One region of the Streptomyces sp. NPDC085937 genome, then DNA from elsewhere that is predicted to be linked to it. Evidence: riboswitches for the same ligand, from Rfam matches in the RefSeq annotation. Region 1 holds a riboswitch; each other region holds the start of a gene.

Region 1 (4,205 bases):
CGCCGAGGTCCGGCAGTCCGAGGTCGGTGGTGATCTTCACGGTGCCGGACAGGTGCTCCACGTCCGACTGCGCGATCTTCTCGATGAGCTGGGCGGCGGTGATCTCCGGCAGATCCGGGTCACCGGAGTCGGCGAGCGCCGGGACGAGTCCGATCGTCGCGGCCGCCACGCCCATCACGGTGACAGGGACGACGTACCGGGCGGCCCTGCGCCGCAGCGTGCGCGGCTCCTCGGCCTCTCCCGCGGTCGTCTTGTCGTCGGATGCGTACGGTGCCATGTGTGCCCTCCGTCGTCGGCGGCGGCTTCCGTCTCGTGTCCTCACACCAGTCTCGGCCCGAGCCGCCATTCTCACCCGAACCGGTGAGAAGTGGTGTTGTCCGTCGTGTTCCATCTGACCAAACCCCGACGGCGGAATCGTCAGACCGCGGGCTCAACTGCGCGTACTGCTGCGGTATGACACGGGACGACGGTGCCTCACCCGCCCCGTAGGGGTCACCCGGGTGCGGAAGGCGTACGGGGCCGTACGGGCGCCGGTCAGCCGGCCCGGTGCACGACCGCGTCGCACAGCTCGACCAGCGCTGCCTTGGCGGGACCGTCGGGCAGCGGGGCGAGCGCGGCGCGCGCCTCCTCGGCGTAGCGCACGGTGTCCCGGCGGGCCTGCTCCAGGGCGGGGTGGGCGCGCAGCAGCCGCAGCGCCTCGGCGTGCCGGGCGTCGTCGGTGAGGTCGGAGTCGAGCAGCTCGCACAGGGCGACGTCCTCGGCCAGCCCCAGCCGGGCCGTCCGCTCGCGCAGCCGCAGCACGGGCAGGGTGGCGATGCCCTCGCGCAGGTCCGTGCCGGGGGTCTTGCCCGACTCGTGGGAGTCCGAGGCGATGTCCAGGACGTCGTCGGCGAGCTGGAAGGCGACGCCGAGCCGCTCGCCGTACTGGGTGAGGACGTCCACCACCGTCTCGTCGGCGCCGGACATCATCGCGCCGAACCGGCAGGAGACCGCCACCAGGGAGCCGGTCTTGCCGCCGAGCACGTCCAGGTAGTGGTCGACCGGGTCGCGTCCGTCCTGGGGGCCCGCGGTCTCCAGGATCTGTCCGGTGACCAGCCGCTCGAACGCCTCGGCCTGCACCCGCACGGCCTCCGGGCCGAGGTCGGCCAGGATGTGCGAGGCGCGGGCGAAGAGGAAGTCGCCGGTGAGTACGGCGACCGAGTTGCCCCAGCGGGCGTTGGCGCTCGCGACCCCGCGCCGCACCTCGGCCTCGTCCATCACGTCGTCGTGGTACAGCGTGGCCAGGTGGGTCAGCTCCACCACCACGGCCGACGGCACCACACCGGGGGCGTAGGGGTCGCCGAAGCGGGCGGCGAGCATCACGAGCAGCGGACGGAACCGCTTGCCTCCGGCCCGCACCAGATGCTGGGCGGCCTCCGTGATGAACGGCACCTCACTCTTGGTGGCCTCGAGCAGCCCTTCCTCGACAGCCGTCAATCCGGCCTGGACATCGGCTTCCAGAGCCTGGTCCCGCACGCTCAGCCCGAACGGCCCGACGACGGTCACGAGGGGTCTCCTGTCTGCTGGTGTCTGCTGGCGGTTACACGGTTTGTCGATAGGTCGCTGCCACCACTCGAGTCAGCGTATCCGGTCACCTTTCGATCACCGCCAGGGCCCGGGGTCACAAGCAGGGCGATAGGGGATCAGAAGCGGAGTGTTTTTGATCGGCTGATAGCAACGGACATTCCTCTGTTTCCCGGACACAGTGACCGGTGAACCATCCTGCCCGCCCTGACGTCCGATTTGCCGTCATTGCTGTGCGAATTCCTGTACGCCACAAATGCGCTCACGTCCCCCGTCCCGTGAGGTGAGTCACGCGTGAGCACGTCGGCCGGCCACGCGCCCACGGCGTCGTCATCCCGCCCCACGCAACGGAGTTGACGCTTGGCGATCGCAAAGGATCAAGCGCGCAAAACCACCCACCTCAAGATCAAACGGTGTCTTGCGTGAGCGTCGCACTTGTTCCCGACATGTGCTCTCGCATACGTTCCGGGCCTGCCGGGTGGACGCCTAGTCCTGCCGCCACCCGCATCACACCCGACGACGAACTCACGCACGGCAGGAGCGGGGGACCCAGGTAAGCCGCCGTACCGGACATCGCGCCGGGACGGCTCGGGGTGAAGCCATGCCCGCAGGGGCACGGCCGGGCACTCTCCTCGCCCGAACCCGACAGCTCACCTCGCAGGCGTAGGAGAGGAACCCAGACATGCCCGTCATCGCTTCGTCCCGCCGCCGCCTCGTCCGCTCCCTCGCCGTCGCCGGCACCGGGGTCGCCGTGGTCGCGCTGCCGCTGTTCGGCGCCACCGGCGCCTCCGCCGCGACCACGACCCAGGCCACGACCGCCGCCTCCACGACCGCGTACCCGGAGAACCTCGACGGCTGGATCCGCGAGGCGATGGACGTCATGGCGCAGAACGGCATCCCGGGCTCCTACGACTCCATCCACCGCAACATCATGCGGGAGTCGTCCGGCAACCCGGCCGCCATCAACCTGTGGGACTCCAACGCCGCCATGGGCACCCCGTCGAAGGGCCTGCTGCAGGTCATCGACCCGACCTTCCAGGCGTACCACGTGCCCGGCACGGCCTTCGACCCGTTCGACCCGGTCGCCAACATCGCCGCGGCCTGCAACTACGCCGCCGACCGCTACGGCTCGATCGACAACGTCTTCGGCGCGTACTGAGCCGACCGCTGACGGCCGACCCCGGCCGTCCGCCCGAACAGTCGCTCGAGGACGACGGCCACGCCGTCGTCCTCGTTCGACAGGGTGACCTCGTCGGCCACCGCCTTGAGCTCGGGGTGCGCGTTGGCCATGGCGACGCCGTGGCCCGCCCACCGGAACATGGGGACGTCGTTCGGCATGTCGCCGAAGGCGACCGTGTCCTCGGGACGCAGCCCCAGGTGCTCGGCGGCCAGCGCCAGACCGGTCGCCTTGGTGACCCCGCACGGCTGGAGCTCCACCGTCCCCGGCCCCGACATGGTCACCGTGGCCAGCGAGCCCACCACGGACCGGGCCGCCGCCGCCAACGCGTCGTCCGAGAGCCGCGGATGGCGCAGCAGCACCTTGCTGATCGGCCGCGCCCACAGGTCGTCGCGCCGCTCCACCGGAACCGACGGGAGCGTCGGATGCGGCATCCGGTAGCCCGGTTCGATCAGCGTCAGCCCGTCGACCCCGTCCTGGTCGACCGCGGCGTACACCTCACCCACCTCGGCCTCGATCTTGCCGAGCGCGGTCTCCGCCAGCTCCCGGTCCAGCCGGACCGACCACAGCATCCGGTCCGTCCCGGCGTCGTAGACCTGCGCCCCCTGTCCGCACACCGCGAGTCCGGTGCAGCCGAGGTCGCCGAGCAGCGACCGCACTCTGGGGGCCGGGCGGCCCGTCACCACGAGGTGCCGGACGCCGGCGCGCTCCGCCCGCGCGAGGGCGGCGAGGGCGCGGTCGGAAAGGGTGTCGTCACCGCGCAGCAGCGTCCCGTCCAGGTCGGTGGCGATGAGAGAACAATCGGTGGGTGCGGCCATGATCAGAGAATACGGACAAGAGGACCGTCCGATTCACCGCGCCCGTATGCCCTCGCTTCGGGTGCCGTTTCCCTTCTTTCGGCGCCCGATCGGGACCGGTTGAGAACCGTTTCCCCGATGGGTCGGAACACGGTGCGCCGCCTGACGTTCCGGTGTCCCTCGCGTCGGTGCGGGCCGGGCGGATCCGGGACGCCCGCCCGGCAGGCCACGGACGTCGCCGAATTAACAGGGACTCACCCGGACGCGACCCCGTAACGTGTGGCACGGCCACGGACACGTGGCCCACCCGCGCACACGAAAGCGAGGCAGCACCCGATGCCCCCCTTCGATGTCCCCGAGGGCGATCCCTTCGGCCCGCACAACCTGCCGTACGGCGTGTTCTCGCCCCCCGGTTCGGCGGACCGCACCGTGGGCGTCCGGCTGGGCGACCACGTCCTCGACGCCGGCGCGGCGGCACACGCCCTGGGCTCCCCCTACGCCTCCCTGCTCGCCCGCCCCACCCTCAACCCGCTGTTGGCGGCGGGCCGTACGGCCTGGTCGGACGTGCGGCGCGCGCTCACCGCGTGGGTGACGGTCCCGGCGCACCGGGAGACCGTCGAGCGGTTCTTCCACCCGCTGTCCGACGTCACCCTGCACCTGCCGTTCGA
Region 2 (4,205 bases), on a different contig from region 1:
TGCGCCCGGGCCGTCTCGTCCTGAAGGTCGCGCAGCCGCTGCCGGGCCGAGTCCGCCTTCTCCTTCGCGCCGTTGTACTTCTCGGTGGCGACCTCCGCCTCACGGTGGAGCCGGTCCACGTCGGCCCCCGCCGGCGCCGGCCGAGGCGCGGCGTGTCCCGCTCCGCCGAAGCCGGCCGCGGTGGCCGCTCCGGCGAGGACGACGGTGACGGCCGCACGGGCCGTGGTGCCGCCCACCGGACGCTGTCGGACCCTGCGGTGCGCTGCCACCCTCGCTGCCGTCCTTCCCATGACCGCCCGCCGCGGCCGGGCTCTCGTCCGGCGGTCCGGCGGCGGGGTGACAGGGGAGCCGTCCGCCGCCGGACCTTTCTTCGGCGGTGGTGTCCGGCCGCCGCTCCTGGTCCGAGCGGCGATGCAGAGCCGGTCACCTGGTGCAGGACGCTAGGCCGGGGCGCGCGGGATCGGATACGGGTTGTGCGGAACTGACATCCCCGGAGCGCTGGGTGACCGTAAGTGACAGCGATCTTGTTCCCGGTGCTTCGTTCTCACTCTGGGTGATGACCGATGTGGTGAAGGCGGGAAGGGCGAGGGCGGCGGAATGCTATGAGACGCCCCTGGCTAGGCTCCGGCCTCATGGACGTACTCATCCACCTCTTCGTCGGTCTGCACATCATCGGCATCGCGTCGCTGCTCGGCGGTTTCCTCACCCAGATGAAGGCGATGGGCGCGGGCACCGCCCGTTTCGTCCCGGCGATGCTGCACGGCGCGCTGACGATGCTGGTCACCGGTGTGGTGCTGGTGGGCCTCAACCAGGCCCAGGATTACTCCGTCGACAACGTCAAGATCGGCGTGAAGCTGGCCGTGCTGATCGTGATCCTCGGCCTGGTCTACGTGAAGCGGGACGAGGAGAAGGTGGACAAGGGCGTCTTCGGCCTGGTCGGCCTGCTGACCGTGGCGAACATCTTCATCGCGGTCCTCTGGACCTGAGCCCCGGGCCCCGGCAAGCCGGACCCACCTCCCCCGCCGACCGCGCCCTCACCGGCCCGGTCGGCGGTTTCGTATCCACGCTTGTCAGCGCGTCCAAGGGCAGCCGACGCGCGGCGGCCCGGGATCACACGCTCATGATTGCGGCCCGTCAGGCCGGGCGGACGATGCTGTGGATCGCGGAGTCGCCGTCGTAGTAGATGGACTCCTCGCGTACGTAGGCGCCGGGCTTCGGGGCGTGGATCATCATGCCGTTGCCGATGTAGATGCCCACGTGGGTGACGTCGTCGTAGAAGAAGACCAGGTCGCCGGGCTGTGCCTGGGACACCGGGACGGCGGTGCCGGCGTTCACCTGGTCGTAGGTGGTGCGCGGCAGGGAGACGCCGGCGGCCTTCCAGGCGGCCTGGGTGAGCCCCGAGCAGTCGTAGGAGCCCGGCCCGGTCGCGCCCCAGACGTACGGCTTGCCGATCTGCGCGCGGGCGAACGCGAGGGCCTTCTCGGCCTTGGTGCCGTACGAGGAGTCGGCCGGCGGGGTGTCGGTCGAGCCGGTGGACCCGGAACTTGCGGACCCGGAGCCGTCCGAGGTGCCGGCGCCCTGCTGCGCGGCCTCCTCGCGGGCCTGCTCCTGCTCCGCCTGCTGGCGGGCCAACTCCGCCGCCTTGCGGGCGGCCTCCTCCTGCTTCCGCTTCTCGATCGCGGCGAGCCGCGCCTTCTCCTCGGCGGTCAGCTGTGCCATCAGCTCGCGCGCGTCGGCGAGCTTCTTCTGGACGGTGGCCTTGGCCGTCTTCAGGTCGCCCTGCGTCTCGGTGAGCGTCCGGAGGCTCTCGGTGGCCTCCTTGCGCTTCATCATCGTCTCGGACTGCTGGGTGACGTAGTCGTCGACCGCGTCCTTCTGCCGGCCGGTCATCCGGTCCAGCACCCGTCGCTGGTCGAAGAGGTCCTGCGGGGTCTGCGCGAGCAGGAACGTCGCCGTGTCGGGGAGGCCGGCGCCGGTGCGGTACTGCGCGGCGGCGTAGGAGCCCAGCTCCTCGCGCGCCTCGTTCAGCGACTGGGTGCGCTTGGCCACGTCGTCGAGCAGGGTGTCGACGCGCTTGCGCTGCTTGGTGGTCTTCTCCTTGGCCGCGTTGTACTTCTCGGTGGCCGACTCGGCCTGGCGGTAGAGGTCGCCGACCTTCTTCTCGACCTCCTCCAGGCTCGGCCGGTCGTCGTCCGTGGGAGCGGCCTGGGCGGTCTGGGAGAGCAGGGCCACGGAGGTGAGCGCGGCCGTGGCCAGGGCCGGGGTGCGTATGCCTGCCACGCGCGTGCCCGGGGTGCGCGACTTGCGGTGCGACGCCAAGGGAGGCGACTCCTTCCGTACTCCGCCTACCGGGTTAGCTGTCGGGTTCGGGCGGTGGAAGGGTTGCCCTACGGCCCGCTCCCTGAGGGAGTGGTCCGATTCACCCCAAGTCTCGGTGGGTCCCCGGCTCCGGCTGCCACGGCGGACAGTGACGGACTCGGCGGGGGCCGCGCGGCCCGGCGAGGTTCGCCGGCGGGGGACGAGCGGCCCGAACCGCACCGTAGCCAACTGGTGTGGCCCCTGTGAAGGTTGATGGGTGATATGCCCGATACATTTTCGTGACCTTGTTCGTGGGGTCACTCTCGGTGAGACGGCGGGCGTGGAGGGTGCCCGCCGCGGGACCACGCAGAGGAAGCCGCAGGACCGCGCAGGGGAAGCCGTGTGATGTTTCCGGGGCGGCCCCGGGTTGTCGGTGCGGCGCCCTAGACTCGGAGAGCGATGAGCAGCCTCTTTGACGACAGCTTCCTGGCGGACCTCCAGGCCCAGCGGGGCCCCGCGGACGAGCCCCCGCCGCCACCCGAGGACGAGCACGCCCCGGAGCCCCTTCCGGACGACCTGTTCGGCGGGAAGTTCGACGCGCCCCCGGAGCGGGACGCGTACTACCGCGACGGCGCCCCCCGCCCGGTGATCGACGCCGCCGCGCTGCTGGAGGGGCTGAACGACAACCAGCGCGCCGCCGTCGTGCACTCCGGCTCCCCCCTGCTCATCGTGGCCGGAGCCGGGTCCGGCAAGACCCGTGTGCTCACCCACCGCATCGCGCACCTGCTCGCCGAGCGGGGCGTCCACCCGGGCCAGATCCTCGCGATCACCTTCACCAACAAGGCCGCGGGCGAGATGAAGGAGCGCGTCGAGCAGCTCGTCGGCCCGCGCGCCAACGCCATGTGGGTCATGACCTTCCACAGCGCGTGCGTGCGCATCCTGCGCCGGGAGTCCAAGAAGCTCGGCTTCACGTCGTCCTTCTCGATTTACGACGCCGCCGACTCCAAGCGTCTGATGGCCCTGGTCTGCCGCGACCTGGACCTCGACCCCAAGCGTTTCCCGCCGAAGTCCTTCAGCGCCAAGATCAGCAACCTGAAGAACGAGCTGATCGACGAGGAGGACTTCGCCGCGCAGGCGACCGACGGATTCGAGAAGACCCTCGCCCAGGCGTACGCGCTCTACCAGTCCCGGCTGCGCGAGGCGAACGCGCTGGACTTCGACGACCTGATCATGACGACGGTCAACCTGCTCCGCGCCTTCCCGGACGTCGCCGAGCACTACCGCCGCCGTTTCCGGCACGTCCTGGTCGACGAGTACCAGGACACCAACCACGCCCAGTACGCCCTGGTGCGCGAGCTCGTCGGAGGCGCCTCCGAGCACCCCGTCGACGTGCCGCCGGAGGCCGAGGTGCCGCCCGCCGAGCTGTGCGTGGTGGGCGACGCCGACCAGTCGATCTACGCCTTCCGCGGCGCGACGATCCGCAACATCCTCCAGTTCGAGGAGGACTACCCGGACGCGACGACGATCCTGCTGGAGCAGAACTACCGCTCCACGCAGACCATCCTCTCCGCCGCGAACGCGGTCATCGAGCGCAACGAGTCCCGCCGTCCCAAGAACCTGTGGACCAACGCCGGCTCGGGCGCGCTCATCACCGGGTACGTGGCGGACACCGAGCACGACGAGGCCCAGTTCGTCGCCGACGAGATAGACCGCCTCACGGACGCGGGCGAGGCCAAGGCCGGCGACGTCGCCGTCTTCTACCGCACCAACGCCCAGTCCCGTGTGTTCGAGGAGATCTTCATCCGCGTCGGCCTGCCCTACAAGGTCGTCGGCGGGGTGCGCTTCTACGAGCGCAAGGAGGTCCGGGACGTCCTGGCCTACCTGCGGGTGCTCGCCAACCCCGAGGA
Region 3 (4,205 bases), on a different contig from region 1:
GGTGGCGATGAACTCGCCGCCGATGGTCGCTGCGAGCCCCACCCGGTCCACGAAGTCGTGGTGGGTGAAGCGGTGGACGTCCTTGGCGGACAGCCGCGGGTAGGGGGCGAAGAAGCGGTAGTACTTCGACTCGTCCGACACCTGCTCGTAGAAGCTGACCAGCCGCTCGGCGTCGTCGGCCGTGATGGGGCGGACGCGCGCGGTGCCGCCGTCGCGCAGCACCACGTCGGCCTCCCAGTGGGCGGGGTACTCGTGGCGGTCCGACGAGGTCTGCATGCGCCCCAGACTACGGCTCGCGTCCGACGGCGGCGCGAGGCAGTCTGTGGTGGACGACCGCCGGGCCGAGGCCGCGGCCCGGGGGCCGCCGGGGCCGTTCCGGACGCCGCTCCGGGCACGCGCCACGATATGGAAGACTGGTCTAGACAACCCTGAACTGCGAAGGGCAGCAACACATGGCTGAGCGCCGCGTCAACGTCGGCTGGGCCGAGGGTCTCCACGCCCGCCCCGCCTCCATCTTCGTCCGAGCCGCCACGGCCGCAGGCGTCCCGGTGACGATCGCCAAGGCCGGGGGCACCCCCGTGAACGCGGCCTCGATGCTGGCCGTCCTGGGCCTGGGCGCCCAGGGCGGTGAGGAGATCGTCCTCGCCTCCGACGCCGAGGGCGCGGACGCCGCCCTGGACCGTCTGGCGAAGCTGGTCGCCGAGGGGCTCGAGGAGCTTCCCGAGACCGTCTGAGCAGAAGAGCCGGACGGACGACCGCGGGGAAATTCCCCCAGGTCGGCCACACGGCATCGAAAGGCCCGTCCGGATCACCGGGCGGGCCTTTTGCATTTCTCTTTCCGGGCAGCAGAAATAGCCCCCACGAATTATCCGCTCTTTGTATACGGGACCCGTGTTAATGGCGCAGGCTCGGCATGTTTACGGGATGTTGCGAGTTCCTCACACGCTCCGCGCGTACGGCACGCTCGGCCCCGGAGGCGAACCGCAGCCGGTGTCCGGCGCCCGCGTGCTCGGTGTGCAGCGCCGTGAGGGTCCGCGCCCGGTCGCCGTCGCCACGGGCCACGGCGTCCACGATCGCGCCGTGCTCCGCCCAGTACGCGACCGGATCCGCCGGCCCCTCGACCGCGTACATCCAGGCGATCTTGTGCCGCAACTGCGTCAGCATCGAGGTCAGCGCGGGACTCCCCGAGGCCTGGGCGAGCGTCTCGTGGAACCAGCCGCCCAGCGAGCGCAGGTCGTCGCTGTTGCCCTGACGTGCGCGTTCCTGCCCCAGTCTGACCAGACCGCGCAGCACCTTCAGATGGGCGTCGGTGCGCCGCTGGGCCGCCCGGGAGGCGCCCAAGGGTTCCAGGAGCTGGCGCATCTCCAGCAGGTCGGCGGCCTCCTGCTCGGTGGGCTCCGCGACGCACGCGCCCGCGTGCCGCCGGGTCACCACGAAGCCCTCGGCCTCCAGCGTGCGCAGCGCCTCGCGCACGGGGACGCGGGAGACGCCGTATCGGCGGGCGAGCAGTTCCTCGGTCAGCCGGCCACCGCGCTCGTAGACACCGGCGACGATGTCGTCCCGGATCGCCGTGCACACCGAGTGCGCGGGAATACGCATGACCGACCTCCGCATTAATCCCCGTGAAACGTCGTCGATTGACGTCCGTTCGTGACTCTATTGCAATCGGCGACAATTTCCGACGGCGGGCGGGAATCCATACATATTTTTTGGACAGACGGCGGGCTGACGGTTGTGCCCCGAAACGGCGAAAGTCCCGGCTCACGGGGAGCCGGGGCGGGAGGGCGGACGTGCGCGCCCTGGACGTTCCCTAGATGTTCACGCCGTGCGACCGGAGGTAGGCGACCGGGTCGAGGTCGGAGCCGTAGTCCGCGGACATCCGCGCCTCGAAGTGCAGATGGGCGCCCGTGACGTTGCCGGTGGCGCCGGAGACGCCGATCTGCTGGCCCGCGGCGACCTCCTGGCCCACCGACACGGCGAGGGAGGACAGGTGGGCGTACTGGGTGTAGGTGCCGTCGTGCATCTTGATCACGACCTGGTTCCCGTACGCGCCGCCCCAGCCGGCCTCGACGACGGTGCCGACGCCGACCGACTGGACGGGCGTGCCACTCGCGGCGTGGAAGTCGATCCCGGTGTGGCTGCCGGACGACCAGATGGCGCCGCCGCTCTGGTAGGCCGTCGAGACGTAGGAGCCGGGGATCGGGGAGACGAAGGTGTTGAGGCGCTTGCGCTCGGCCTCGCGCGCAGCGCGCTCCTTCTCCGCACGGGCCTTCTCGGCCTCCTCGGCCGCCCGCTCCCGGGCCGCCTCCTCGGCGGCCTTGCGCGCGGCGGCCTCGGCCGCCTCACGGGCTGCCTCGTGCTGGGCGGCCGCCTGGGCGTCGACGCGGTCGGCGACCACGCCGCCCAGCGTGACGACGGGGGTGAGGCCGGTCTGCGCCGCGGCGGGCTCGGCGGCGAGTGCGGGGGCCGCGAGCGAGCCGACGACGCCGGTGCCCGCGAGGGCCGCGACGCCCGCGGCGCGGGCGGTGCCGCGCTGGACGCGGCTGGGACGACGGTGCTTCCCGGTGGCGCGCGTGAACGCCATGTACAGGCTGTTCCTTTCCTTCCCTCTCGCCTACCGGGTTAGCTGACGGGTTCGGAGCAGGAAGGTCTCCTACGGGCACCCTCGCGACACGCGCGGGCGTCCGATTCACCCCAGGGACTACAGGTGGGTCCCCGGCTCCCCTGGCTCGCGCCGTACGGGGACTCGGCGATGACTGTCCGGTGCCGCGGATGCGGCGCACTGCCCGACGAACAGCCCGCATGAAACTAAGCGGGGCATCTCTCAATCCTCAAACGAATCCCCGTTTTTGTAGCGCATCCCACAGGGCAGACAGGCAACCTCCGCCCCAATTCGGGCATAAGGGAGCCCTGGTGACGTTCCCGCCACCAGGGCTCCTCGCGCCCGCGTGTCCCGGCCGGTCCCTACTCGGCCGTCACGACGGTGACTTCACCGATTCCCAGGGCCTCCACGGGCGCCTTGATCTGCGCGGCGTCACCGACGAGGACGGTCACCAGACGGTCCACCGGGAAGGCGTTCACCACCGCGGCCGTGGCCTCCACGGTGCCGGTCGCGGCCAACTGCCGGTACAGGTCGGCCTGGTAGTGGTCGGGCAGGTGCTGCTCGACCTGGTCGGCCAGGGTGCCGGCGACGGCCGCGGCGGTCTCGTACTTGAGCGGCGCCACGCCCACGAGGTTCTGCACCGCGACGTCGCGCTCCTCGTCGGTGAGGCCCTCGGCGGCCAGCGTGCGCAGCACGGTCCACAGGTCGTCCAGCGCCGGGCCGGTGTTGGGGGTGTCGACGGAACCGCTGATGGCCAGCATCGACGCCCCCGTGCCGTCCGGGGCCGACCGGAGCACCTGGCCGAACGCCCGCACGCCGTAGGTGTATCCCTTCTCCTCGCGCAGGACGCGGTCCAGGCGGGAGGTCAGGGTGCCGCCGAGGCAGTACGTGCCGAGGACCTGCGCGGGCCACACGCGGTCGTGCCGGTCCGGGCCGATGCGGCCGATGAGCAGCTGCGTCTGGACGGCGCCGGGCCGGTCCACGATGACGACGCGGCCGGAGTCGTCGGCGACCACCGGCGGCACGGGCCGCGGCTGGGCCTGCGAGCCGGTCCAGGCGCCCAGGGTGTCGGCGAGCAGCCCGTCCAGGTCGATGCCGGTGAGGTCACCGACCACCACGACGGTGGCCGTGGCCGGGCGGACGTGCTTCTCGTAGAAGCCGCGCACGGCCGCGGAGTCGATGCGCTCGACGGTCTCCTCGGTGCCCTGGCGCGGGCGCGACATGCGTGCACTCGCCGGGAACAGCTCCTTGGCGAGCTCCTTCGCGGCACGGCGGGACGGGTTCGCCAGCTCGTGCGGGATCTCGTCGAGGCGGTTGCGGACCAGCCGTTCGACCTCGCTGTCGGCGAACGCGGGCGCCCGCAGCGCGTCGGCGACCAGCCCGAGCCCCTTGGCGAGCCGCGAGGCGGGGACCTCGAGGCTGAGGCGGACGCCGGGGTGGTCGGCGTGCGCGTCCAGGGTGGCGCCGCAGCGCTCCAGTTCGGCGGCGAACTCCTCGGCGGTGTGCTTGTCGGTGCCCTCGGAGAAGGCCCGCGCCATGATCGTGGCGACGCCGTCCAGACCGTCCGGCTCCGCGTCCAGGGGCGCGTCGAGGGACACCTCGA

The links. A riboswitch is a leader RNA that binds a small molecule or an ion and turns the genes downstream of it on or off. The one in region 1 is predicted to bind cyclic di-AMP.
Region 2: another riboswitch for cyclic di-AMP. It lies ahead of ACIF8S_RS03450 (NlpC/P60 family protein); the one in region 1 lies ahead of ACIF8S_RS25150 (transglycosylase SLT domain-containing protein).
Region 3: another riboswitch for cyclic di-AMP. It lies ahead of ACIF8S_RS00480 (M23 family metallopeptidase); the one in region 1 lies ahead of ACIF8S_RS25150 (transglycosylase SLT domain-containing protein).

What each region holds. Positions count from the first base shown of each region.
Region 1 is NZ_JBITSH010000013.1:11,610-15,814, forward strand. It holds gene ACIF8S_RS25140 (outer membrane lipoprotein carrier protein LolA) at 1-277, opposite strand, end outside; gene ACIF8S_RS25145 (polyprenyl synthetase family protein) at 535-1,545, opposite strand; cyclic di-AMP (ydaO/yuaA leader) riboswitch at 2,071-2,240, shown strand; gene ACIF8S_RS25150 (transglycosylase SLT domain-containing protein) at 2,246-2,722, shown strand; gene ACIF8S_RS25155 (HAD family hydrolase) at 2,686-3,558, opposite strand; gene fahA (fumarylacetoacetase) at 3,874-4,205, shown strand, end outside.
Region 2 is NZ_JBITSH010000001.1:787,206-791,410, forward strand. It holds gene ACIF8S_RS03440 (NlpC/P60 family protein) at 1-269, opposite strand, end outside; gene ACIF8S_RS03445 (hypothetical protein) at 633-986, shown strand; gene ACIF8S_RS03450 (NlpC/P60 family protein) at 1,135-2,319, opposite strand; cyclic di-AMP (ydaO/yuaA leader) riboswitch at 2,327-2,473, opposite strand; gene pcrA (DNA helicase PcrA) at 2,758-4,205, shown strand, end outside.
Region 3 is NZ_JBITSH010000001.1:114,113-118,317, reverse strand. It holds gene ACIF8S_RS00495 (GNAT family N-acetyltransferase) at 1-276, opposite strand, end outside; gene ACIF8S_RS00490 (HPr family phosphocarrier protein) at 453-734, shown strand; gene ACIF8S_RS00485 (GntR family transcriptional regulator) at 895-1,599, opposite strand; gene ACIF8S_RS00480 (M23 family metallopeptidase) at 1,811-2,584, opposite strand; cyclic di-AMP (ydaO/yuaA leader) riboswitch at 2,597-2,762, opposite strand; gene ACIF8S_RS00475 (M16 family metallopeptidase) at 2,965-4,205, opposite strand, start outside.